3 regions of the Fictibacillus sp. 26RED30 genome follow, and region 3 is predicted to be linked to each of the others. Evidence: riboswitches for the same ligand, from Rfam matches in the RefSeq annotation. Region 3 holds a riboswitch; each other region holds the start of a gene.
The links. A riboswitch is a leader RNA that binds a small molecule or an ion and turns the genes downstream of it on or off. The one in region 3 is predicted to bind S-adenosylmethionine.
Positions count from the first base shown of each region.

Region 1 (8,124 bases), on a different contig from region 3:
ACGGATTCCCATATCCACAGATCATACAGAATAGAAAATGACGTCCAAGATAACCCATGCTTTGCTAATACTTCTCGCTCCATCTTATTACGCAATCCTTGAGCAGCTCGATACAGATTTGTAACCACTGTAATAGAGTGCAGATTGAGTGATTCGATCGGTGCTTTAGTCAATTGATTGATGGTGTCCTTCTCTTCCGGCAACAATTCACCGTACTCATCAAAAGAATAGATATGATCCACTCCTTATCAATTTTCATAATCGTTAGCATTGAAACGATAGTAACAGATAAGAATAGTAAATGCAAGATGTTATTCAATTCAAACTGATTTTCTTTTACTAGAGGGTTTTCCATACTTCACCAGCACATGCCATAGAAGTTTAAGCTCTTGTACTATTTCTTTCTGCGTTCCTCTGTCGCTCCATGTCACTGGATTTCTCATTAAATCCATTACAGCTTCACCTATAAGATGTGCATCAATCATTTGATTTTTAGCGATTCTTTTTGCTAAGGACGGCATTTCAGATCCTCGAAAATCTGAAGGAACATGATCTACAGCCAATTGAAATCCAGAATGATAATAAAGCTTTATATCATATTTTGCACAAAGACTTGTAAGCGTAACTCCGACCTTTGTTCCAATAAATGAAGGGTCTGCAACAAGTATGTCTACATCTTCTTTTAATATAAGATCACCGTGAACTTGTGCTTCGATATAATGATTTAAATTTCGATACACTTGTTTTTTAGCTGGGTCTTCAAACGGTAATTTTATTTTTTGAAAAAGATGCTGGACTAATGAACCTATCATAAGATTTGATTCTCCGAGCGCATAATCTCTCGTGAAGATTTCCTCAAATAACGCTGCAAGTATCATATCGAACTCTCTAATAGTTCCTTTTTCTTTTGGATTTTGATGAGAATCAAGGTATGTAAAAGTAGCTCGCTTTGAAACTTCAGGCTTGAGTAAGAAGTAGCACGAACCAAACCGTGGTGCTGGCCCATCGGCATGCATCATAATGTTTAACGCACCATATTTTGCTCGCTCATTAAGGGTCGTTCCTTTTATCTGGTAAGCTCCTCCAAATAATTGTTCTTCCCACCGATCACGCAAACCTCCGGGATAGGCAGATACACTTCCGTTTGAAAGCAACGTTTCAAACTGACTTTTGTATATTCCTTCTTGATGTAAGGCTTCGGCAATACAATTCATTGAAGAGTTTGGCCGATCCGGATGAAAGTGAAGAGCGATTCGGGCATGCTCTTTAACTTTTTGGACTGCCTTATGAAAGACTTCAGTGGTTATGTTAGACATTCTTAATAAATGTTGAATCGTTGCTTGAGCATCGTCCTTATGTCTTGCAGCATAACTCTCAACATAATCTATTGCAGATTGTTGGGCACCAGTTAATTTCATATAATAATCTCCGTTTCCATCTGTAAATGATGTTATTCAAGAACCAATGAAGTGACTCTTCACGCTCATGAATAGTGGTTTAGCTTTAAGGAATATATTTTATAAAGGAGAGGATCATTATGGGTTATCGAAAAAAGAAAAGAATTACAGGATCTCGAAGCTTTAGGACCCCGAGTACAATTCCTCTCATCATACTTTTGGTGATTCTGCTATTCTCTGCTATAAGTTTATTTTTATCTTCGACAGTATTTCAAGATCACCTTGTTCTGACGGAGCTTTTCCTTTTTTTGGCTATGTCTCTGCTATCATTATTTATTGGCGTTGTTGCCAGTTATTCAAGAATACACAACTGGATAGAACGCCTACTTATTCCGGTTGTAATCATTGGAACCATTGCAGCTGCGATTGCTTTTGCACACACCGTATTTCAACTCTACGAAGATATTGGTGACTATGAAGCTAGAAAATTCAACGTGGTAGAAGGAATTCCTTCCTCTTTAACGTATGGCTCGAAAAATGGTCCTGACTATGTCTCTTCCATAATGATTGATAATAAAAAAATTAATGTAGCACATTTGAATATCAAGGCTAAGACTTACAAAGATCATTTCAAAGGCAAATCCATTCGATTGAAATATCTTTCTCATAGTAAGTTTGCGGTAAGTATAGAAAAAAGCGAATAAGTACATCACATGGGATGAGAGCCTTAAAAAAACACAGCCCTCTTTAGAGAAGCTGTGTTTTCATCATTCACTTGCTGTGAGGAGAATGGTTTTATACCAATGTGTGTTGTTTCAAAATCATTGCATATCCTTTTTCATGCTAAGTTCTTATGCGATTTACAGCGACTAACATTAAAAATGATATACCAATAACACTTCCTACCCACATCCATGCAAGATCCATATTTCCTGATTCGATCGCGATATAGATTGCGGTGGATATCGTTTGTGTTTTTCCAGGTATGTTTCCGGCAAACATTAATGTTGCACCAAACTCACCTAGTGCGCGAGCAAAACTTAGAATAGCACCTGATGTGATAGCTCTAACAGATAATGGAACAGAGATTTTTCGCAATACATCCCACTCATTAGCTCCATCTACTCGCGCTGCGTTTTCGATGTCTGCGTCAATAGATTCAAACCCGGCTTTTGCGGATTGATACATGAGTGGAAATGCCACAACTGCAGACGCAATAACGGCTGCCCACCATGTAAACATGATCGGCTGATTAAAGAGCCACTCTACAAGCTGTCCCCCGGGACCATTTCGACCGAACAAAACGATTAACAAGAAACCTATCACCGTTGGGGGTAGTACGAGCGGAAGTAGAAATATTGTTTCGATTAACGTTTTCCCTTTAAACTTCTGGTGAGCCATGATCCTTCCGAAAAATAAGCCGGCTAGGATCACAATCAGTGAAGCTGTCACCGCTATGCCAAGTGATAATTTGACCGGTGACCAAAAATCTATTGCCATTTCCTTTTCCACCCGCTTATTCCATTGATTTATATGTTGTATTCATCTGTCTTCATCATATCATATCGCTCATTGCTGGTGATGAAAGATGCTGATATTGTCGAATGACCTTTATTTTTGAGTTTAGACTTAATTCATGTCTAGTTTGACTTAATCAATGATCAGAACGACTTAATTTTTCTGAGTAAGACTTAATTTTTCTTATTTAGACTTAATTTTCAAAAAAAATGCTCATCGGATGCCTTAAAAACATCTGTAAATGAAAAAAGCTGCTTAGATGAGTGGATTTCACCCATCTAGTCAGCTAATTCATCCTTATTCTTTAACAGCTAGCACTGAACCTTTGTACTCTTTATCAATAAAATCGGTAATTTCTTTTGAATGAAGCACTTCTAACAACGTTTTGATAGATTTCTTCTCTTTGTCGCCATCACGAACTGTGATGATATTCGCAAATGGTGAATCGGATCCTTCAAGTGCGATTGAATCTTTCTTCGGGTTCAAATCTGCATCAATCGCATAGTTAGTGTTAATGACGATCGCATCGCCTTCATCGTTCTCATAAGCTTTTGTTAAAAGACCAGGATCAATATCTGCTACAAATTCTAGGTTTTTTGGATTTTCTACAATGTCGCTTATCTGTGCTTCATACCCTTTTCCTTCTTTTAGTTTGATTAGTCCTTCTGCTTCAAAAATTGAAAGGATACGACCGTGCTCAGCAATTGAATTGCTTAGAATTACTTTCCCACCATTTGGAATGTCTTTTAATGATTTATGTCTTTTTGAGTAAACACCCATCGGCTCTAAGTGAACAGCTCCGGCGTTTTCAAATTTATACTTCGGATTATCTTTCACTTGCTGAGTTAAATATGGAATGTGCTGAAAATAGTTTGCATCTATTTCTTTTTCATAAAGTGATTTATTCGGTAAGATATAGTCTTGGAATTTCACAATTTCTAATTCTATGCCCTTTTCCTCTAAAAGCGGCTTCGCTTCTTCTAATATTTCAGCATGCGGTACATTTGATGCTCCAACTACTAGCTTTTCTGTTTTTTCTCCACCACTTGTAGATGAGCCACAAGCTGCTAATACGAATACTGCCAAACTTGCGAGTAATACTTGGATGATTCTTTTCATGTTCTGATCCCCTATCCATTAGTTTCTATATATTCTTTGATAAAAGCTCTTGTAAGAGGTGGTAAAAAAAACCTCCTGATCTCATAAAAGAGACAGAAGGCTTTTCGAAAAAAATTTCCGATTATCCTCTCATCTCTCAGTGTGACCACTGTTAGATTTAGCACCGTTTTCATGTTGGCTGTTCAACATGAATGGTTGCCGGGCTTCATAGGGCTAATTCCCTCCACCTGCTCTCAATAAGAGTATTCCTATCAAATTACTTTGTATTATTACAGGTATTCAAAGGAAAGTCAAACACTTTTTTTCAAATTATTCTGAACAGATTCTTTATCGTTTTTTAACAACCATTCAGAAGTAGATCTTATGAGAAGATCAAAATGCTTAATGGAAGAATACGTATGATTTGCGCCTTCGATTAGTTCCATAGATTTTGACCCGCCTTTAACCTTCTTTGATTCTTTATAATAGACCGAACAGTAATCTGAAGGAATTACTGGGTCACCCGTTCCATGAATAAATAATGCGCTTCCTCTAAACTTTTTGATAGCTTCTAATGGGGAGAAAGCTTGAAGAGAAAGTAAAAATTCTTCCGTTATGGCATATCCTAAATGATCAATTACAGGATGCTCACCATTGTAACCAACGATTTCTTTGATATCAGCAAAGGGATTCCCTACAGCGGACCAAGTGATCACATTATTAATTCTTTCATCATCCGCTGCCGTGCAAACCGCAACAGCCCCACCTAAACTATGTCCGATTAGTGTTATGGCATGCTCATTAATACATGTCAGTTTGCTTCCAAATGAAATTGCTTCTTTCGTCTGATCAATAAAACAAGCAAACTCATTATCTCCATATTCCCCTTCACTCTCACCGCAGCCAGCATAATCAAACCTCAGTACAGCAAACCCATGTTTAACAAGTGCTTGAGCTGTTTTTACAAACAGACGGTCTACTCCAATTCGTGTACTCGTAAAACCGTGGCAAATGATGATCAAAGGGAACTTCTTTTCACCTTCAACGCTCCATTTAGGAAAATGAATAGTGTAAGCCAATTTTCTCCCTTTCCACGATATACAATCCGACGTAACCATATCACCCACTCCTTTTTTCTCTATTGAAATTCACTTATCAAGCATCATAGACGAAAAAAAACCGTGTTCACTTAGAGAACACGGTTCCATACTTAAAATCCGTTCGTTCTCTCATCTCTCAGCAAAACTGCTGTTAGATTTAGCACCGTTTCGGTCAAAACAAAGTTCATCCGATGGTTGCCGGGCTTCATAGGGCTAATTCCCTCCACCTGCTCTTAATAAGAGTTTGGTTATTAATTTAATGATAATCATAGGCTAATTGTTAATGGTTGTCAATGTTATATACCATAACGGCACATTCAACCTTACAGAATATATTTATGTACCTAGGAAATGCTAAACAAATGTAGTAGTTTCACGACGTAATAACGAACGGGTGATATCAATGATATTTTTTAAGAAGAAAAAGAAAAAACAACAAGAATCAAATAGCGTTTCTACAAAAGATTCATTGACATTCCCAGAGCTTATGAAAAAGCTAACGGCTTCCGCTGACTTTTCTACCGTTAAGCAATCATCACTCAGCACATTTTATATCTCTTATTATAAAACCCTTGTAAATCCTGAATTTGTTCATCGTGATTTATTACCGTATATAACAGAAATCCCTCTTAAAAACTTAGACGATATTCAGAAGCATCTACCGTTAGATGGAATGGTCAAAACGAATGATGTTCATGACATCGCGAACAAAGTAACAGCAGGCTTCATTCTCATTCAAATGAACAAAGACGACCCTGAAGGTTTGCTCGTTCCGAGTCTATCAACTGAAAACAGACAGATCTCGATTCCTGAAACTGAATTTAGCGTTGTTGGCCCAAAGGAAGCATTCGTTGAATCATTAGATACCAACCTAAATTTAATTCGCAAACGACTTCCCATTCCAGAATTTACAGTAAAAGAAGTTAGGGTTGGAAAACTTTCAAAAACGAGAGTAGCAATTATCTACATCGACGGAATCGCTGATGAAGAAAATGTGAATACCGCTATTCAGCGTGTTAACGATATCGAATACGACCATGTCGTAGATAGTTCTTATATCAATCAAATGATTTCAGACAACGAGAACTCTCCTTTTCCACAGCTCATCGATACAGAACGACCAGATCGAGTGGCGAGTGTTCTATCTGAAGGAAAAGTGGCGATTATGGCTGACGGATCACCACATGCATTGACTGGTCCAACAACGATCGTAGAGTTCTTTTCGGCATTTGAAGATTATTTTCTCAATTGGACGCTCGCTTCTGTTATTCGATTGATCAGATTGATGGCGGTTATGTTCTCTGTGTTATCTTCGCCGCTTTATGTAGCTGTTTTAACGTTTCATTATGAGATGATTCCAGAAAACCTTCTAGCTACACTTGTGGCTTCACGTAACGATATTCCGTTCCCGCCTATATTAGAAGCTATCGTACTAGAGCTTTCGATTGAATTACTTCGTGAAGCTGGTGCGAGATTACCATCTAAAGTCGGCCAAACGATCGGTATCGTTGGAGGTATCGTTATCGGAACGGCAGCGGTTCAAGCTGGTTTAACAAGTAACGTTCTGTTGATTATTGTAGCTCTAGCCGCACTCGCTTCTTTTACAACACCTGTGTATCAGATGAGTAACACGATTCGATTACTTCGCTTTCCTTTTTTATTATTTGCACAGTTCTTAGGTCTACTTGGTGTTGCGATCTGTTTTGCATTTATTGTTTCACATCTATTAAAGCTTACTTCTCTCGGAAGACCTTACATCGCACCCCTATATCCACTTCGTGCAAATGACTTAAAAGATGCACTAATACGAATGCCGTTCAGTATGCAAAATAGCCGTCCGTCTTTATTAAGACCACAAGATAAGGCAAGAATGAATAAAAAACGCGCAACAGCAAAGCATGACATAGAGGACTAAAAAATGAGGGGTATGTATGTCTCAGATCAGTGTAAACAAACAGATATCACCTTACATGGCTTTTTATATGGTTACAACGATGCAGATTGGAGTAGGTATTCTGGGGTTCGAGCGTTATATCGCTAAATCAGCAGGACATGATGCATGGATTTCTGTAATCATTGGAGGTCTTTCATTTAATGTGTTGATCTGGATGATCTATCGTCTCCTTACGAAAGAGAACGCTGATATAATTGGCGTACATAGAAACTTATTCGGTAGATGGATCGGCGGTGCGTTAAGCTTTCTTCTCTTGATTTATTTTAGTTCAACGATTCTAACAGTACTTAGGACGTATATTGAAGTGATTCAAATCTGGGTGTTTCCTGAGCTGAATACGGCTGTTATAGCCATCATCCTCTTAGGATTAGCTTATTCGTATGTTATTGGAGGAATCCGCGTTGTCGCAGGATTATCCGTACTAGGCTTTTTTATCACCCTCCCTCTATTTTTATTAAAATATTACGCACTTAAAAACGCACACTATACAAATCTTTTACCTATTTTAGATCATTCATTTAGCGACCTCATGGCTGCTACTAAAGGAGTTACTCTTGATTATTTAGGATTCGAGCTCATACTGTTGTATTTACCTTTTTTAAAACAACCTGAAAAATCACAAAAGTGGGCTCACTTAGGAAATCTATTTACCATGTTCACTTACCTCATTACTGTATTCGTATCTTTTGTCTATTTTAATCAAGAACAACTTCAACATACGATTTGGGCGACACTAACACTATGGAAAATTGTAGACCTCCCATTCGCCCAGCGATTCGAATATGCCGGTATCGCTCTTTGGCTTTTCGTCGTTCTTCCTAACATCTGTATAGGTTTGTGGTCTGTAAGCCGCGGAATTCATCGTTTATATAAGATCAAACAAAAAAGTGCGCTGCGCACAATGCTTTTCGTTATTTTCATATGTTGCATCTTAGTCGTTGATCGCCAACAAGTAGACATACTAAATACGAAAGTTTCTCAAGTTGGTTTTTATATTCTCTATGCTTATATACCGTTTTTATTTGTGATCCAGCTGATTTCAGGAAAAGTGAGGAAA
Region 1 covers NZ_JACZDV010000001.1:1,420,859-1,428,982, reverse strand. The annotation lists gene IHV11_RS07325 (MarR family transcriptional regulator) at 1-233, opposite strand, end outside; gene IHV11_RS07320 (DUF3626 domain-containing protein) at 321-1,418, opposite strand; gene IHV11_RS07315 (hypothetical protein) at 1,538-2,101, shown strand; gene modB (molybdate ABC transporter permease subunit) at 2,241-2,897, opposite strand; gene IHV11_RS07305 (MetQ/NlpA family ABC transporter substrate-binding protein) at 3,213-4,034, opposite strand; SAM riboswitch class I at 4,161-4,277, opposite strand; gene IHV11_RS07300 (alpha/beta hydrolase) at 4,325-5,131, opposite strand; SAM riboswitch class I at 5,240-5,356, opposite strand; gene IHV11_RS07295 (spore germination protein) at 5,517-7,028, shown strand; gene IHV11_RS07290 (GerAB/ArcD/ProY family transporter) at 7,045-8,124, shown strand, end outside.
Region 1: another riboswitch for S-adenosylmethionine. It lies ahead of IHV11_RS07305 (MetQ/NlpA family ABC transporter substrate-binding protein); the one in region 3 lies ahead of IHV11_RS16475 (PLP-dependent aspartate aminotransferase family protein).

Region 2 (8,124 bases), on a different contig from region 3:
ATGAACCCAACCATGAGTCCTTCTGCTGCACTATCAGCTCCAAATAATCCGATAAGATAAGACATAAGAAATGAACTGATAAAGGCAACGATTACGGAAAAAATGTATTTAAAAGGTCCTGTCTCACCATTTTCCTTTTTCTTTCCGAGTATCGTTGAATAGTAGATGCCTCCGTAGATCATATATAAAAGTCCCCCAGCGATAATCGCTGTCGTGTTTAATAACACTCCGTTTAGTTCCATAATGGCCCCCTCGTTATTTTGGTTCAATGGCTAGGGCAATCGCTTTAATCTTACTTTCCCTTTTTAAAGTGTCTCCGTCCTGTTGAATCTCTATGACTTCTACTGGATTACTTAAATATTTAAACCCGCTTCTTGGTAGCCAATAGCTATACAGTTCAGAGTAGCAGTCAATTATCCGATTGCGTTCTGAATAATCGACAGGTTCATCAAATTCATATACTACATGCTTTCCACCAACAAACTTAGACGTATCATCAGACGCGATCGAATCAGCTATTGATTCACTGATCGTAATATGACAATCATAACGGCATTTGTCAGGAGGGGTGATGTATGGATTGTTTCGTGGTACGCCGAGAAACAACGTATGTGAATCAATTAAATTTCTTGATTCACACCATTTATGAACTTCTTCCCAAGCTTCAGAAACCCCTCTCGTGTATGTCCCAAAGTGGTGACCTTTAATCGTAGCGCTGTTTGGAAAAGTTTCAATTCTTATTTTAGATAAATCTAGCCATTTAAACTCATTATAAGGAGCATTCTCCTCTTTTTCTTTCGATGGGTTGCGAACTTGTTTAGATTTCTTGCTATCTTCATATTCCCGAGGAAATTGCTGGAGATAAGCTCCTTCTCTCCAGTTCTTCGGGCTCGTTTTGAAATAAGATTGGAAAGAATACGTGAAATAGGATAAGGAAGAAAAACCACACAACATCGCAATCTGCGTGATGGGGATATAGGATTCATAGATCAATCGATGTGCCGCGTTCTCCAATCGAAATCTTTTCACATAGGCAGCTGGTGTTTCACCAACGATACTTTTAAAAATCCGTTGAAAGTGAAAAGGAGAATAAGTAGAGATGCCAGCCAGTTTTTCTAATGATAAAGAATCCTCTACATGCTCTTCAATATATTCCAAAACTCTGAATATCTGTTTTCGTTGCTCGCGCTCAACATTCATAAACTGTACTCCTTTTTAATGCTAGTTCTTAAATTATAAACGAATCTCTGTATGTATTTGTAAATGTATTTTTTTTAGCATCCATTTTTTAGAATCGTCCAAACCATTGAGACAAGCTTGCGTAAGATAGAGTAGAGAAGAAAACATGACTGATTGTTCTTTTTCTCAACAGTTCGCTTATAGAAGGGGGTGTCTATAGTGAGCTTAATCGGTAGCCTATTAGGATTTAAGAAAAGAAAAAAAGGTAAAAAAAGACCTGAAGTAGCATAAGCAGGTAGAAAGCCGGGGATCTTCCTCGGCTTTTATATGTTTTTAAACCATTCTTTTACATAGAGCCTTTTTCACCAGAATTAGGACGGTATCCAGACCCCTTTCAAGGACAAGCACATATAGTACAAGCAAGGGGGATTTTTAATAAATAATAGTTATGTTCTAATGTAACCTATGTGTTTCTGAAGTGAATCATCTTCTATTTATTTCTTTATATCTTCCCTTCGTAAAGTAATATAAGGGGGAATATAATTGTATATTCGCAAACGGGTACCTGGTAAGGATGATCCTTTTTTAGTTGATATGGTAGTAAGTAACTTTCAAGTCCGTAAAAACGTGATTGAAATGATTATAAAAATGGCCAACGAGGTCATGATTGTCTGTGATAGCAATGACACGATTATTGGTTTTGTATGTTATCGATTCAGAATCGGCCCTACGATTTTTGTGGATTATGTTGTGTTAGATACGAAGCATCAAGGAAAAGGGATCGCTACCTCATTTCTTCCCGTATTTGAGAGTCACCTTATGAAACAAGGGATTCGTACTGTTTTTGGTACCGTTGATGAAGAGAACACGGATGCACTAAAAACCTTCCAGCATTGGGGCTTTAAGGTACAAGGTCAACTTGGTTCTAGTATCGTCATCCAAAAGGATCTTTCAATGCCTACTTCTAACCAAACAAATGGAGTTTATTCTAATTCAAGCGTAAGAAAGCTCGCAACTCCACCATCCCTGCGCTAATTGATGGAAATTATTTAAAGCAGATCTTCTATGTAAGGTCTGCTTTTTGTATTCTATGAGTTTTATTTCATTGATGCTCTTAGAAAGTAGTTGATTTCCGCTCCATGTTGCGCGCTTTCCATGGGGCGAACGGTGAGCCTCCTGCCACTACGTGCCATTAGGTGCTCCACCTGACCGCTCGTCCCATAGGAGTCGGCAACCTTCCGCTCCAATCAACTTGCATGAAAGGAGTAAGAAATCCTTAATAACAAGATCTTGTATAGATTATTACTTTTACAATTCAAAAAAAATAGCATCGCCATTCAATGGCGATGCAAATAATTTATCCGTTTAGATAGTATACATACACTTCTCTATCCAAATTCGAGAGATAAACGCTTGTATGTATTGTTATCAATTGTAACGCTGTCTAAGGATAAAGCTAACATTATTCCCTCTAGGCTTGTTTCGGTAGATTCTTTAATTATCTTTCTATCTGAATGAAACAAACGGTATTCAATTGTGTTCGGTACTTTTTCAATAGTGCAAGAATATGGCTGTTCATCCTTGCATTCATACATATCAATGATATATTTCCCCTGTGTATAATAATTACCCCTATTTCCATAAACCTTTCCTTCGTTTACCCAATAGTTAACAAAGAATCTTATACTGATTTCTAAACTAGATATTTCTTCAAATGTTTTTATTGTTTGCATATTTTCTAATCTGTACTCTAGTGTATTCAATGGTAATCCTCCCTTTAAAGATTAAAATATATCTGTTTTTTCACACTCTGGATTTTAACACAAATTTCAATTGGAATTGTAAAAAAATTGAAGTTGGTGAAGTTTTGTTTGATTTCAAATAAAATAAGCCAACTCAAGATCTGCAGAAAAACAAATCATTAAGTCGGCTTTTTAACGTTTATAGTAAGAATAAATAAGTCTTATTGTTCTTACAGATCTAAGAGATTCTGACGTCTCGTCTTTTTAGATCCATTCACCTGATTGTTGTTTGGATTGAAGATTTCTTCAATGTATCTTTGATTCCAATCACTATTAAAATCTTTATCAGAACAGATACAGCCACTTAAATCGTATCGGAAAAGGCCACAGTGCGGGCAGTTACTCATATTAATCCCCCCTTGAGTCAACATAACGTATTCTATGAGCATTTAAGAGAGTTGGTAACGGCTTTCGTACAGCATTTCCACGAAATAATAAGCTGATTTTTTATGGAGTTACTTGTTCATCCAATCTGGCTTATGAAACTCTTCAAAATCACTTTGTATGACTTTTTTGAACGAGTCGGATTCTACTGCGTCTTTAAGATCTTTTGCCAGCTGTGAATTCTTATCTTTCTCTAGCACAACGATTCGATTGATGATCTCCTCTGGAAGTTTATCTTTTACAAGCGCATCCTTTAGATCTAGACCCGATGAAATTGCAAAGTTTCCGTTTACCGCAGCTAGATCTACCGAGTCTAGCGTTCTTGGAGTTTGAGCAGCTTCAACAGGCTGGAACTTCAAGTTCTTTGGATTTTTTGTCACATCTTTTTCTGAGACTCTTAACGGGTTTGCTGAAGAATCGATCTCAATTAGTCCATTGTCTCTCAAAACAGTAAGTCCTCTTGCTAAATTCGTAGGATCATTGGCTAGTGAAACCGTACTTCCAGGCTTGATTTCGTCTATAGACTTGAATTTTTTAGAATAGATACCGATTGGTGCAGTGGGTACGGTAACAACTTAAGCTAGTTTCATATCATTCTCTTCTGAAAAAGCGTCCATGTACACTTTATGCTGAAACAGGTTTGCATTTAGCGAACCGCTCTTTAAAGAGATGTTCGGTTGTACATAATCATTAAACTCTTTCACTTCAACGCTGTATCCTTTTTTCTCTAGGTATGGCTTCACACCTTTTTCAAGCATGTCGCTGTAAGGCACAGTTGCGCCGAGCGTGATCTCTTTACTTTCTTTTTCACCCGAAGCGCCACATCCCGCTAAAACGCCGATTAATAAAGCTGCTGTAAGAAATAAGTTAAATCGTTTCATATGTTTTCTCTCCTCACTCACTCTCTATTTATTTACTTTCCGTTAGCACCGGTCTAAATCTAGCTGCAGGATGATCGTTTGGCAGTAGCGGTTGTCCGGGTGAGAATAGTTTTTCACGAAGCGTGCCACTGTTGTACTCTTTTTTATAGAGTCCTCTTTCTTGAAGAACAGGTACAACAAGCTCCACGAAAGCTTCTAAGTCTCCTGGTGTTACGAGGTGATTAAGGTTGAAACCATCCACCCCAGACTCTTCGAACTGCTTTTGTATACCATCCGCTACCTCTTCTGGATTGCCGACTATAAAACTACCTCTGTCAGGTGACTCGAAGCGATTCAATACCTCACCTATTGTTAACGGTTTAGGAGCATCCGTAGTGAGCGTAGCGGCCTTGTAATGTCCGCCTTCTGTTGATTTATTGTACGAGAATGGAAGTTCCGGATCTAAATCTTCATATTCCGCGATATCATATCCACTTGCTCCATATTGAGCTTTTGCAGCATCAGCACTCCAAACACTTGCATACTCTTTAAATTTTTCCTCGGCTTCCTCAGTGGTTCTTCCTACCACCACGTTTAAAAAAGAAAAGATTTTAATGTTTTCTGGATTTCGGCCGTGTTTTGCAGCGAGCTTACGGATATCGTCAGCATAAAAGCGAATTCTCTCTGGTGTTGGACCACCTACAAAGATACACTCCGCATGCTTTGCCGCAAAATCACGGCCACGCTCAGACGTTCCCGCCTGGTAGATCACAGGTGTCCGCTGCAGAGAAGGCTCGCTTAAGTGAGGTCCTTCAACGCTGAAGTATTGCCCCTCATGATTGATCTCATGTACCTTACCGGGATCCACTAATTTATTGTTTTCAACATCTTCTACAACAGCTCCATCTTCCCAGCTGCTCTCCCAAAGCTTATACGAAACATCCAAATATTCATCCGCGATGTTATACCGTTCATCGTGCTTGATCATATTCTGCAATCCAAAATTCCTCGCCGCGTTTGGCAGATAAGAAGTGACTACATTCCATGCGATTCGCCCATTCGTTAGATGGTCTAAAGTAGAAAAACGACGCGCGTTGCCAAATGGCTGTTCATATGTTGTACTCACCGTCACGGCAAATGACAGGTTCGCTGTTACGCTTGCCATGGCCGACACGAGAAGTGCCGGATCGTTTAATGGAACTTGAAGCCCATCGCGAATAGAAGGAGCTTTACTTTGTTTATAAACGTCATAAATCCCTAACACATCCGCAAAAAATACAGCGTCAAACTTTCCTCTTTCTAAAAGCTTCGCATACTCGATCCAATAGTTCAGATCCTTATAACTTCTATGTCTCTTGTTCTCCGGGTGCTTCCAAAGGCCATGAGAATTGTGCATGGCACTTGTCATCTCAAACGCGTTTAACAAAATTTCTTTACTCAAAATAAATTCCTCCGTTCCAATTTTTTTTGTACCCCGCTCCAAGAGAAAATAAAAAAACCTCTTCAGTGATGAGAAGAGGTTTAAAAATACGTGAAATAAACATACGTATATAGATTTCCTCTTATCTTTCAAGCTTTCGCCTGCTGGAATTGGCACAATCCTAAAAATAGTTGTTGCCGAGGCTTCAAAGGGCCAGTCCCTCCACCTCTCTCGATAAGGAATCGATATTATTCAATTTAGTTACGAAATATACAGGAATAAAAATAGACTGTCAATGGAATTTATAGAAATAAAATAATTTTCTTAACAATCAGTTTTTAGTTGACAGTGGTTTGCTTTTTCCTCTATAGTGATGACTAATAATTAAATAATATATCTTATCAAGAGTCAGGGGAGGAACTGGTCCTACGATCCTGCAGCAACCGCTTTTTATAAAGAAAGGTGCTAATTCCAGCAGATGTTTTTTTGAATGTCTGATAGATGAGAGAGCGTGTAAGCATATGGAATCTACGTCCTCTTTCGTCTTTGAAAGAGGGCTTTTTTGTTTTTGGTGTCCTTCGCTGTACTTGTGAGCGTATGATTTGCGCTCCAGGTGCTCGCTTTCCGTGGGGCAATCGGTGAGCCCCTTGCCGCTTCGCGCCCTTAAGGGTCTCACCTGACCGCTTGTCCCACAGGAGTCTCGCACCTTGCGCTCCAATCAACCTATCAAAGATGTCTAATAACAAAACCAATCTACTAAAACCTTACTGAAAAAATTTAGGAGGGAACTATGAGCTTACCTTTGAGAAAAGCCACTGAGATAGATCATTTTGAAGAAGCGGTTAGTACCGCTCTAGGACTAAAAGAAATTTTTAAGAAACGTGCAGATTTTGTAGATCAAGAAGGCGTTTTTCCTTATGAGAACTTTCAAGATTTGAAGGATGCTGGCTTTCTTTCTCTTACCATTCCAAAAGAATATGGTGGTAAAGGGTTGAATCTACTTGAGTTCTTAACCATTCAAGAGCACTTAGCTGAGGGAGATGCTCCTACTGCCCTCTCTCTTGGGTGGCATCTCGGTACTCTTTTAGAGGCGGCAGAAAATCGGCATTGGAATGGTAACTCGTTCGCTGATCTTAGCCGGAAAATTGTTGAACAAAAAGCACTCATTAACTTGGCACAAACAGAGCGTGCGACGGGAAGTCCGTCTCGAGGCGGTATTCCTACAACAACAGCGGTCAAGAAAGCAGATGGATGGTTGATCAACGGAAGCAAAGCTTTTACTTCTATGGCAGAAGCTCTAGATTACTCAGTCATTACGGCTACCATCTCAGAAACTAATCATAAAGGATTTTTCTTAGTGGACCATCGGGAAAAAGGGGTTTTTGTAAAAGAAACATGGGACAGCATCTCTATGAGAGGAACAAAAAGTGATGACCTCCTTTTGAAAGACGTTTATGTACGTGAGGAAAATCTTCTAGTCGTAGAGGATGGGAAGAACCTCATACCTAAAGGCTGGTATCTTCAGGTGCCTGCTGTATACCTAGGCATCGCAAGAGCAGCGCGGAATTACGCGATTGAATTTGCGTCAGAGTATAGCCCTAACACTTTATCGGGACCTATCTCAGACGTACCAGAGGTGAGAAGAAAGATTGGAAAGATAGAACTTGAGCTATTCCAAGCTAGAACGATCCTTCATGCAGTTGCTGAAAAATGGGTAAACCACCCTGAACAACGTCAAAATCTAGGTACAGAACTCGCTGCCGTTAAACATTCTGTAACAAATAGTGCAAACAGGGTCGTTGATCTCGCGATGAGAATCGTTGGGGCTCGTAGTCTTTCTGTACAAAATCCGCTTCAGCGGCATTTTCGAGATGTAAGAGCCGGCCTTCATAATCCACCAACAGATGATGCGATCGTCTATTCGTTAGCGGATGCAGCGCTTAAGTAAAAGAAGTCAACTGACAGATTCATGTTAAACTAAACATTTTTTTATATGATGAGATTTAGATCACCATAGGTTATTATGGATACAATATATTTCCATATCAACTCATAAAAGGGTGGTTTAATTTGAGAGCGCTTCTTACATTCACTTATTTACAAGCACTTTCTTGCATCTTTCCAGTCATCATCTTTGGTGCGTTAGCTCTTTCAAAATTCGTCAGCATTCCGTTCATCCCTCGATACGATTTCATACTCCTTCTTTGTCTCCTTACACAAGTTGCCATGATCGTAACGAAACTTGAAACGATAGATGAACTTAAAGTCATCTGTGTCTTTCACTTGATCGGACTTGCTCTAGAGCTATTTAAAGTTCACATGGGGTCTTGGAGCTATCCTGAAGAGGCTTATTCTAAGATCTACGGTGTACCTCTTTACAGCGGTTTTATGTATGCAAGTGTTGCGAGTTATATTTGCCAAAGCTGGCGGAGGTTAGACCTTCAGATTAAGGGCTGGCCGAATCCCCTCTTTTCTTTTG
Region 2 covers NZ_JACZDV010000002.1:569,706-577,829, forward strand. The annotation lists gene IHV11_RS15495 (DUF1761 domain-containing protein) at 1-242, opposite strand, end outside; gene IHV11_RS15500 (AraC family transcriptional regulator) at 256-1,200, opposite strand; gene IHV11_RS15505 (GNAT family N-acetyltransferase) at 1,723-2,214, shown strand; gene IHV11_RS15510 (hypothetical protein) at 2,568-2,942, opposite strand; gene IHV11_RS15515 (hypothetical protein) at 3,152-3,328, opposite strand; partial or broken gene IHV11_RS15520 (MetQ/NlpA family ABC transporter substrate-binding protein) at 3,437-4,246, opposite strand; gene IHV11_RS15525 (LLM class flavin-dependent oxidoreductase) at 4,275-5,666, opposite strand; SAM riboswitch class I at 5,785-5,886, opposite strand; SAM riboswitch class I at 6,041-6,153, shown strand; gene IHV11_RS15530 (acyl-CoA dehydrogenase family protein) at 6,436-7,593, shown strand; gene IHV11_RS15535 (DUF817 domain-containing protein) at 7,716-8,124, shown strand, end outside.
Region 2: another riboswitch for S-adenosylmethionine. It lies ahead of IHV11_RS15530 (acyl-CoA dehydrogenase family protein); the one in region 3 lies ahead of IHV11_RS16475 (PLP-dependent aspartate aminotransferase family protein).

Region 3 (8,124 bases):
ATTACAGAAGATGATGCAGACAGTGCGACATATGGCACGATCGCAGGTTTTCTAACAGGTATCGGCGGAGGGATCGCAGTCCCTGGCCTCGGAGTACCAGGTATCGGACCACTTCTTGCAGCTGGACCTTTTGCTTCCATGTTTGATCATGATGAAGCGGATATGAAGGAAATTCTTCAAAACATGGACGTTGCTGAAAGTGATGCGGAAAGTTATATGCAAGATTTACAAGATGGTAAGATCTTAGTTATGGTTGAACGAAAATAAAACCACGATTTAAAGGGCACCTTCAGAAGGTGTCTTTTTTATTGTTTTGAAACTTTTTCCAGCGCTTAATCGTATTTATATATATAAGATATGTGGGGTGTTAAAACATGGAGCTCTTCTTAAATGTGTTTTTTGGAATCTTAATCGTGATAGGAATCATTGCAGCCGTTTATTACCTTTTGAAAAATGTAAAAGACAAAAAAAGAGCTGTTCCGGTCTATGGACTTTCTTATAGTGGAGAGTATACACAGAAAAACTTTTGGACGCATGAGATTATGATTGTGGTCATCATCACACAAGGATTTGGTCTGTTGAAACTTTCAATGCCTGTTAATGTTTTAATGATTTGTTTACTGGTGTTCCTAACACTGCTTTATTTTACTCAAATATGGCGCGGTGCGATCGGCAAGAAAGGCGTTGTATCGGCAACAAAATTTTATGATTGGAATCAGATTGATTCAGTGGATTGGATCACGGGACTTCAAGCTGAAAACCCAGGGTATCCAAGCTGGGGTTTAGTTCGCTTTCATACGGGTGAAAGATATGTAGAATTTGTAATCAAGAAAAAAGCTGAGGATGAAGTGCGCTCGTTTGTTGAAGAGCGTATGAATCTTGCAAAAGCTAATTAGTTATGCAAATTTGTTTTAAAGAATAAAGGTATTCTATCTTTTCCTAAGAATATGTTAAATGTAAAAGGGAAAAGGTGGTTTTACCATGAAGCCATATGTGAAAGCAGGTTTAATTACCGCTGGATTAATCGTTCTGATCAGTACCTATCTGCTAGGAATGTATGTTGAGAAGTTAAATGTTCAAAAAGAGTCACTTAATATGGATCCTATCCATATTGTAAGTGTATTATTAGGAGCTTCACTCATTTTGATCGGATTAAGAATAAAAACTAAAAAAGAAATTGAACCAGAGAACAGTGCAAAATAGGCACTGTTTTTTTACGTATTTTGTAGAGAGTTCCAATCTTTTGTATAATACATTTAGAATATCTAATACATGTGCCAGAGGAGACAATCATGAAATACGAAGATTTTAAAGAAATCGTGCACGGCAGAAGAAGTGTCCGAAAGTTTACGGATGAAGCAGTTGCTGAAGTAGACATTCATGAAATCATGGATTGCGCCCGTTATGCGCCGAGCGACACGAACTCACAAACGTGGGAGTTTATCGTGATTCGAAACAAAGATAAAGTAAAGAAAATTGAAGAGATGACGTGGGAAGCTATTCATAATTTGGCTGCAAGAGCTGAAGAGAACGGCAAAACGAAGGAAGCAAAATTGCTGACGCGCTCTTTCGGCCCTTATGCAACGGCGTTCTCTGGAGCACCTGTGCTGATCATCTGTTTAGCCACTCCTTACGAATCTAAGTTTCGTGAAAAAATATTTGATCCGATCGAACTTGCTGAAGAATCAGTGTGGGAAGAAGAAGGAATCAAGAGCAGCTGCTTGGCGATTCAGAACTTGATGCTCGCAGCCCACGCGCGCGGACTAGGGACTTGCCCGATGACTGGTCCCGTATTGCTTGCGCAAGATGCGATTCGCGACTTTTTGGAAATTCCGTCTATGAAACAGATCAACATGGTTATTTCACTTGGACATCCACAAGATCAACCGAAAAAACTCGCAAGAAAAGCTGTAGAAGAAATCGTCACATATGTAGATTGATGACAATTGGTTCTGTAAAATTCTTAATAAGCTCGTCCAGCGGCTGAGAAGTACGCTGGACGAGCGCCATGTTAAAAGTGCAAGGATCACCGCTTTGAAATGCCCCCTTGAACCCCTCTCATACCCCTCTATAAGACTTCAGACCTACAATTAATCTTAAGAAAAAAGGATTTTTTTCGACATATACCGAATATATGTTTCATGTAACGTATTTTCAATTATAGAAAGAGGAACTTCTTATGAAAGAGACATTTGACTTGATTGATTATGCACTGCAAAAAAGTGGATTAGAGGAACTTAAAGATCCGACTCAGGTTCAGTATTTAGGTGAAGGGGCTTGGCATCTTGCTTATCTTGTTCAGCTACGCACTGGAGATGCTGTGGTTGTTCGTTTTCCGAAGACAGAGGCGTATGGAAAGAACGTTGAGTTTGATGAAGAAGCCATGCACTCAGAATATGCAGCGACTAGAGCATACTATGAGCTAGCTAACCAAGTTAAACCGGGAATCTGCCCTGACTTTTTCAATTATCATGTAGAAAAAGGCAGAACGTTTACCGTGGAATCTTATGCGGGAAAAGCAATCAAACTAGATCAACTAACGGTTGTAGAAGCGTTTCATATTGGAGCGGAAGTTGGTGAGTTCTTTCGCAAGATGAATACTGCACAACATGGCTTAAAAGGGTTTGGTTATCTCTCATGGAACGGTAAACATATTGCAGGCAAATTTCAATCAGATGTTTCAGAATCTATGAAAGAAGAAAACAATGAATACATAGATGAATTCAAGAAATTTATAGAAACGTATGAGGGGGCCATTTCTTCATCAGCTTTAGTAAACCTACAAGCTTGCATGGAGGATAGAGAGATTACGGATCATACGGTTGTATTTACTAATTAAGATACATCTCCAGAGAATATATTGCTGCATTCAGATGGCACTGTCTGTTTGATTGATCCTGTACCAATCTTATATAGCGGAGATTCGCTTGCTGGGAATTTTCTTAATAATTATCGGACGTTGTTTCCAACATTTTTTAATGCACCGCGTTATGCACGACATGAATTTGATCGCTTTGAAGACCGTTTGAAAAGAATAGCTGACGGATTTTTAGAAGGTTATTCTAATGGAGATCTAGATGTAAAGCGTCGAGTGAAACAAGAAGAGTTTATTCAACTTACGGATCTAACTGTAACTCATTGGCAACTACTTCAGATTGATGAATTATCGTCCGAACAGAAAATTCGTTACGGAGAAAGAGAAGCCATTGCCAATCGAATAGCGGAACTTGTAAAAAAAATCGAAGAGTTTCAATGGTTTGATGAAAAAAGTGGAACAAAGTTAGCATAACCGGCATAGCATGGGCATAATCTTAATTCAAAGCTGACAGTTGAACACTCATTCTTTTGTAATACTTTTATGATTTTTCAAAAAACGGTTGACTTTTTAAAACATCTTACTCTATAATCCTATTCAAGAACAAAACAAACATCAGCACGTTAATGTGTTAAACATAATTTGAATATCTCTTATCCAGAGAGGCGGAGGGACTAGGCCCGATGAAGCCCGGCAACCAACAAACCACATTTGGTTTGGAAAGGTGCCAATTCCTACAGATCTTTTTTGATCTGAAAGATAAGAGGAGGACCAAAACCCTCTTCTTAGGAAGGGGGTTTTTCTTTTTCCCCTTATCATACTTCAAGCACAAACATCACTTAGTCACTTATTTCATTTTAAAAATTGAATATAGCAAAAGGGAAAAGCATTAATCTTTATCCCTAGTTTTCCTATAGATTTTATTTGAATAATAAGAAGGAGCGATTATTATGACAAAATCTTTTGACGGATACGATATTGAAACATTGCTATTACATGGGGGCCAAGCGCCTGACCCAACGACAGGATCACGAGCGGTACCTGTCTATCAAACTACTTCCTATGTTTTTTCTGATACAGACCATGCGCAAAGCCTTTTCGCGCTTGATGAGCCAGGAAACATCTACAGCCGAATCGGAAATCCAACTGTTGATGTTTTTGAGAAAAGAGTTGCACTTCTAGAAGATGGTGTTGCAGCTGTAGCTACTTCTTCTGGTATGTCAGCTATCGCGCTTGCCATCTTAAACATCGCACACGCAGGAGACGAAATTATTGCAGCTACGAATCTATACGGAGGAACTTACAACCTATTTTCTACTACTCTTCCGAAATACGGAATCAACGTAAAGTTTGTTGATGCAGAGGATCCAGAGAACTTCCGAAACGCGGTTACTCCAAACACGAAAGCATTTTTTGCTGAAACGATCGGGAACCCCAGTCTTAACGTATTAGATATTGAGGCAGTGGCAGATATTGCGCATGAAAACGATGTACCTCTAATTATCGATAATACATTTGCAACACCATATGTAACAAAGCCAATAAGCTTTGGAGCGGACATCGTAATCCACTCAGCTACAAAATGGATTGGCGGACATGGAACCGCAATTGGCGGTGTTGTAGTGGATGGAGGACGCTTTAATTGGAATTCAGATAAATACCCAGGATTCACTGAGCCAGATAACAGCTATAACGGACTCAGATACGCGAATGATTTTGGAACATTGGCTTTCGCGACTAAATTACGCGTTCAGCTTTTACGAGATTTCGGAGCTTGTTTAAGTCCACACAATGCATTTCTCCTTCTACAAGGTTTAGAAACACTGCATCTACGAGTGGAAAAACATGCGAAGAACGCACAAGAAGTGGCAGAGCATCTGGAAAAACATCCAGCAGTAGATTGGGTTTCATATCCTGGTCTTTCTTCGCACAGAAGTCATGAGCTTGCGAAAAAATATTTAAGCAACGGTTTTGGTTCGATCGTAAACTTTGGAATTAAAGGCGGGCGTGATGCAGGACGTAAGGTCATTAACAACATCTCATTATGGTCACATGTTGCAAATGTTGGTGATGCAAAATCATTGATTATCCACCCTGCTTCTACCACTCATCAACAGCTGAGCGGAGACGAATTAGTAGCAACAGGTGTAACGGAAGAACTTATTCGGTTATCGATCGGACTTGAATCCGTAAAAGATCTTACGAATGATCTTGATCGTGCGATACAAACCGCTACAGGAATCGGAGCGGATAAAACAGAGATCACGATTAATGACGAAGGTGTCATTCGTTGGGCATTGCAATCATCACTTTATAGAGCAGTTGAGAATGGACAGGAAATTCAACGACCTAAGACGCTAGCGATCGTGGGACTCAGTTCCAATCCTGCAAGACCTAGCCATCGATTAGCTAGAAAGATGCAGCGACTTGGCTATAAAATCGTTCCTGTTAATCCAAGAGAAACCGAAGTGCTTGATGAAAAAGCGTATCCAGATTTAAAATCCATTCCGTTTCCGATAGATGTTGTTCAAGTATTTAGAAGTCCGGAAGCCGCGATCGAGCTCGCAAAAGAAGCAGCGATCACACAACCAAAAGTGTTCTGGCTGCAAGAAGGTGTCATCTCACCAGAGGCTGCAAAAATCGCGAAAGAAGCTGGTATTGATGTGGTGCATAACAGATGCACCTATAAAGAAGCACAACGACTAAGAGGTACCATTTCAACGTATGCGTGTGAACTTTAGTAAGGTTAAATATTGTACTTGGTCACTATTGAATATGGTTGATTTCCGCTCGCTCTAGGAGGTTCGCATCTTACGCTCCAATCAAATTTTCAGTGATGGAATGATACGAACGGCCGTAGCAATAAAAATTTAATGACAAAAAGAGAGAAACGTGGAGGGAAAGACATGATGAAGATTTGGCAGAAAGCAGCACTAGCTTTAAGCATAGCAGGCGCTTTATTGTTAGCGGGCTGTTCCAGCAGTGCTAAAGAAGGTGAGAAGCCGGAGAAGATTAGACTTGATTATGCCTTTTACTCTCCAACAAGTCTAGCACTCAAAAAGTTTGGCTGGGCAGAAGAGACATTCAAAAAAGATGGCATTGAAGTGGAATGGGTTCAGAGTCAGGGAAGTAATAAAGCGCTCGAATTTTTGAATTCAGATAGCGTTGATTTTGGATCGACAGCTGGTGCCGCAGCTTTAATCGCAAAAGACAAAGGTGCTCCGATCGAGTCAGTCTATATCTATTCTCAGCCAGAATGGACAGCACTTGTCGCGGCAGATGGATCAAAGATTAAAGATGTAAAGGATCTGAAAGGTAAAAAGATAGCGGCGACGTTTGGTACAGACCCGCACATCTTTCTACTCCGAGCACTTGCAGATGCCGGTCTTTCTGCAAAGGATGTACAAATCGTAAATTTACAACATGCAGATGGTGCGAATGCTCTATTAAAAGGGCAAGTGGATGCTTGGGCTGGATTAGATCCACATATGGCGAGAGCAGAAATCGAATCCGGTGCTCAGTATATTTACCGCAATCCAGATTTTAATACGTATGGCACGTTAAACGTACGTTCTGAGTTTGCAAAGAACCACCCGAAACAAGTAGAACAAGTCATTGAACTTTACGAAAAAGCAAGGAAATGGACGATTGAGAATCCAGAGGAAGCAACAAAACTTTTATCTGAAGAAGCGGGGATTAAAGAAGATGTCGCAAAAAAACAACTGCAACGAAACAACTTCGAGGAACCTGTTCCAGGATCACAGCACGAAAAAGCTATATCGGCTGCAGGCGAAGTTCTCCAAACAGAAGAGATTGTCAAAAAAGATACTAACATCGAAGATCTTGTAAAGAAATTAATCAATCCGAAGTTCGCAGAGAAAGTAATCAAACAATAATGAGAGAGAGGAGGAAGTGTCGATGATTTCTGAAACACATAAGTGGAAAGTAGCACAGAGAGCTTCCCCTCAAAAGCTCTCATCATCTAAAGGCATATTCCAATTAGGTAGAGGAATTCTTATAGGGTCCATCCTGCCTATCATTTTATTAGTTGGGTGGGAAATAGCAGCTAGAATGGGACTACTAGCTGCGCACCTGCTGCCTGCACCAACCATTATTTTAGAGAAAATAATTAGCATGTATCAAGATGGCTCTCTGTTTGGTCACATCTCTATTACACTGACCCGAGTATTCTTAGGGTTTGCGATTGGAACGGTAGCGGCGGTCGTGATCGGTGCGATTGTTGGTTATGCAAAAACAGCAGAAAGACTTTTAGATCCGTTGTTTCAAGCGATTCGTTCTATCCCTTCTCTTGCCTGGGTACCACTCTTTATTCTTTGGATGGGGATTGGGGAGCCTTCTAAGATCTCGTTAATCGCAGTAGGTGTATTCTTCCCTGTCTATTTAAATATTGTAGCAGGGATCCAAGGTGTGGATCGTAAGCTCATCGAGGTAGGAAGAATTTATCAGTTAACACCTTATCAGCTAACGAAACGCATTATTCTGCCTGCTGCATTGCCGTCATTCATCACAGGTATGCGCAGCGGCTTAGGTTTAGGGTGGATGTTTGTAGTAGCCGCAGAGCTTATGGGTGCAAGTGAAGGATTAGGCTATCTGCTTGTGGTAGGTCAGAACACGTACTCACCTGATACGGTAATTGCGAGCATCTTGCTATTTGCAATCTTAGGAAAGATAACGGATGCCGTACTAAAATGGATCGAACGCCGTTCGTTAAAATGGCAAGATAGTATAACCAATCAAGGATAGAAGGAGGGGAAACAAATGCTGAATGTGAATCGTTTAAAACGTACGTTTAATCATGACACAGCTGGGTTTCAAGATATTAATCTATCTGTAAAGGAAGGGGAGATCATTGGAATTCTAGGAACGAGTGGCTGTGGGAAAAGTACATTGCTTCGCGTGCTATCAGGACTTGATAAACAATATGAAGGGACGATTTCGATAGAGAATGGATCGAACAACCAGATCGGTATGATGTTTCAAGAACCTCGCCTTCTTCCATGGTTGTCTGTAAAGAAAAACATTTCATTCGGTTTGGAAAAAGAAAAAAGGAATACGGATAAATATAAAACGTATCTGGATCTAGTAGGATTAACGGATTTTGAGAACCATTACCCGAAAGACTTATCAGGGGGGATGGCACAGCGGACAGCAATAGCAAGAGCGCTTATCACTGAGCCTGAGATTCTATTATTAGACGAACCATTCAGTGCGTTAGATGCTTTTACAAAAATGCAGCTTCAAGATCTTCTATTTTCCATATGGCAAAAAAAGAAAACGACGATGATTTT
Region 3 covers NZ_JACZDV010000003.1:114,106-122,229, reverse strand. The annotation lists gene IHV11_RS16505 (general stress protein) at 1-267, shown strand, start outside; gene IHV11_RS16500 (hypothetical protein) at 375-896, shown strand; gene IHV11_RS16495 (hypothetical protein) at 982-1,203, shown strand; gene IHV11_RS16490 (nitroreductase family protein) at 1,293-1,940, shown strand; gene IHV11_RS16485 (hypothetical protein) at 2,180-2,839, shown strand; gene IHV11_RS16480 (hypothetical protein) at 2,888-3,289, shown strand; SAM riboswitch class I at 3,466-3,581, shown strand; gene IHV11_RS16475 (PLP-dependent aspartate aminotransferase family protein) at 3,766-5,556, shown strand; gene IHV11_RS16470 (aliphatic sulfonate ABC transporter substrate-binding protein) at 5,722-6,711, shown strand; gene IHV11_RS16465 (ABC transporter permease) at 6,734-7,579, shown strand; gene IHV11_RS16460 (ABC transporter ATP-binding protein) at 7,595-8,124, shown strand, end outside.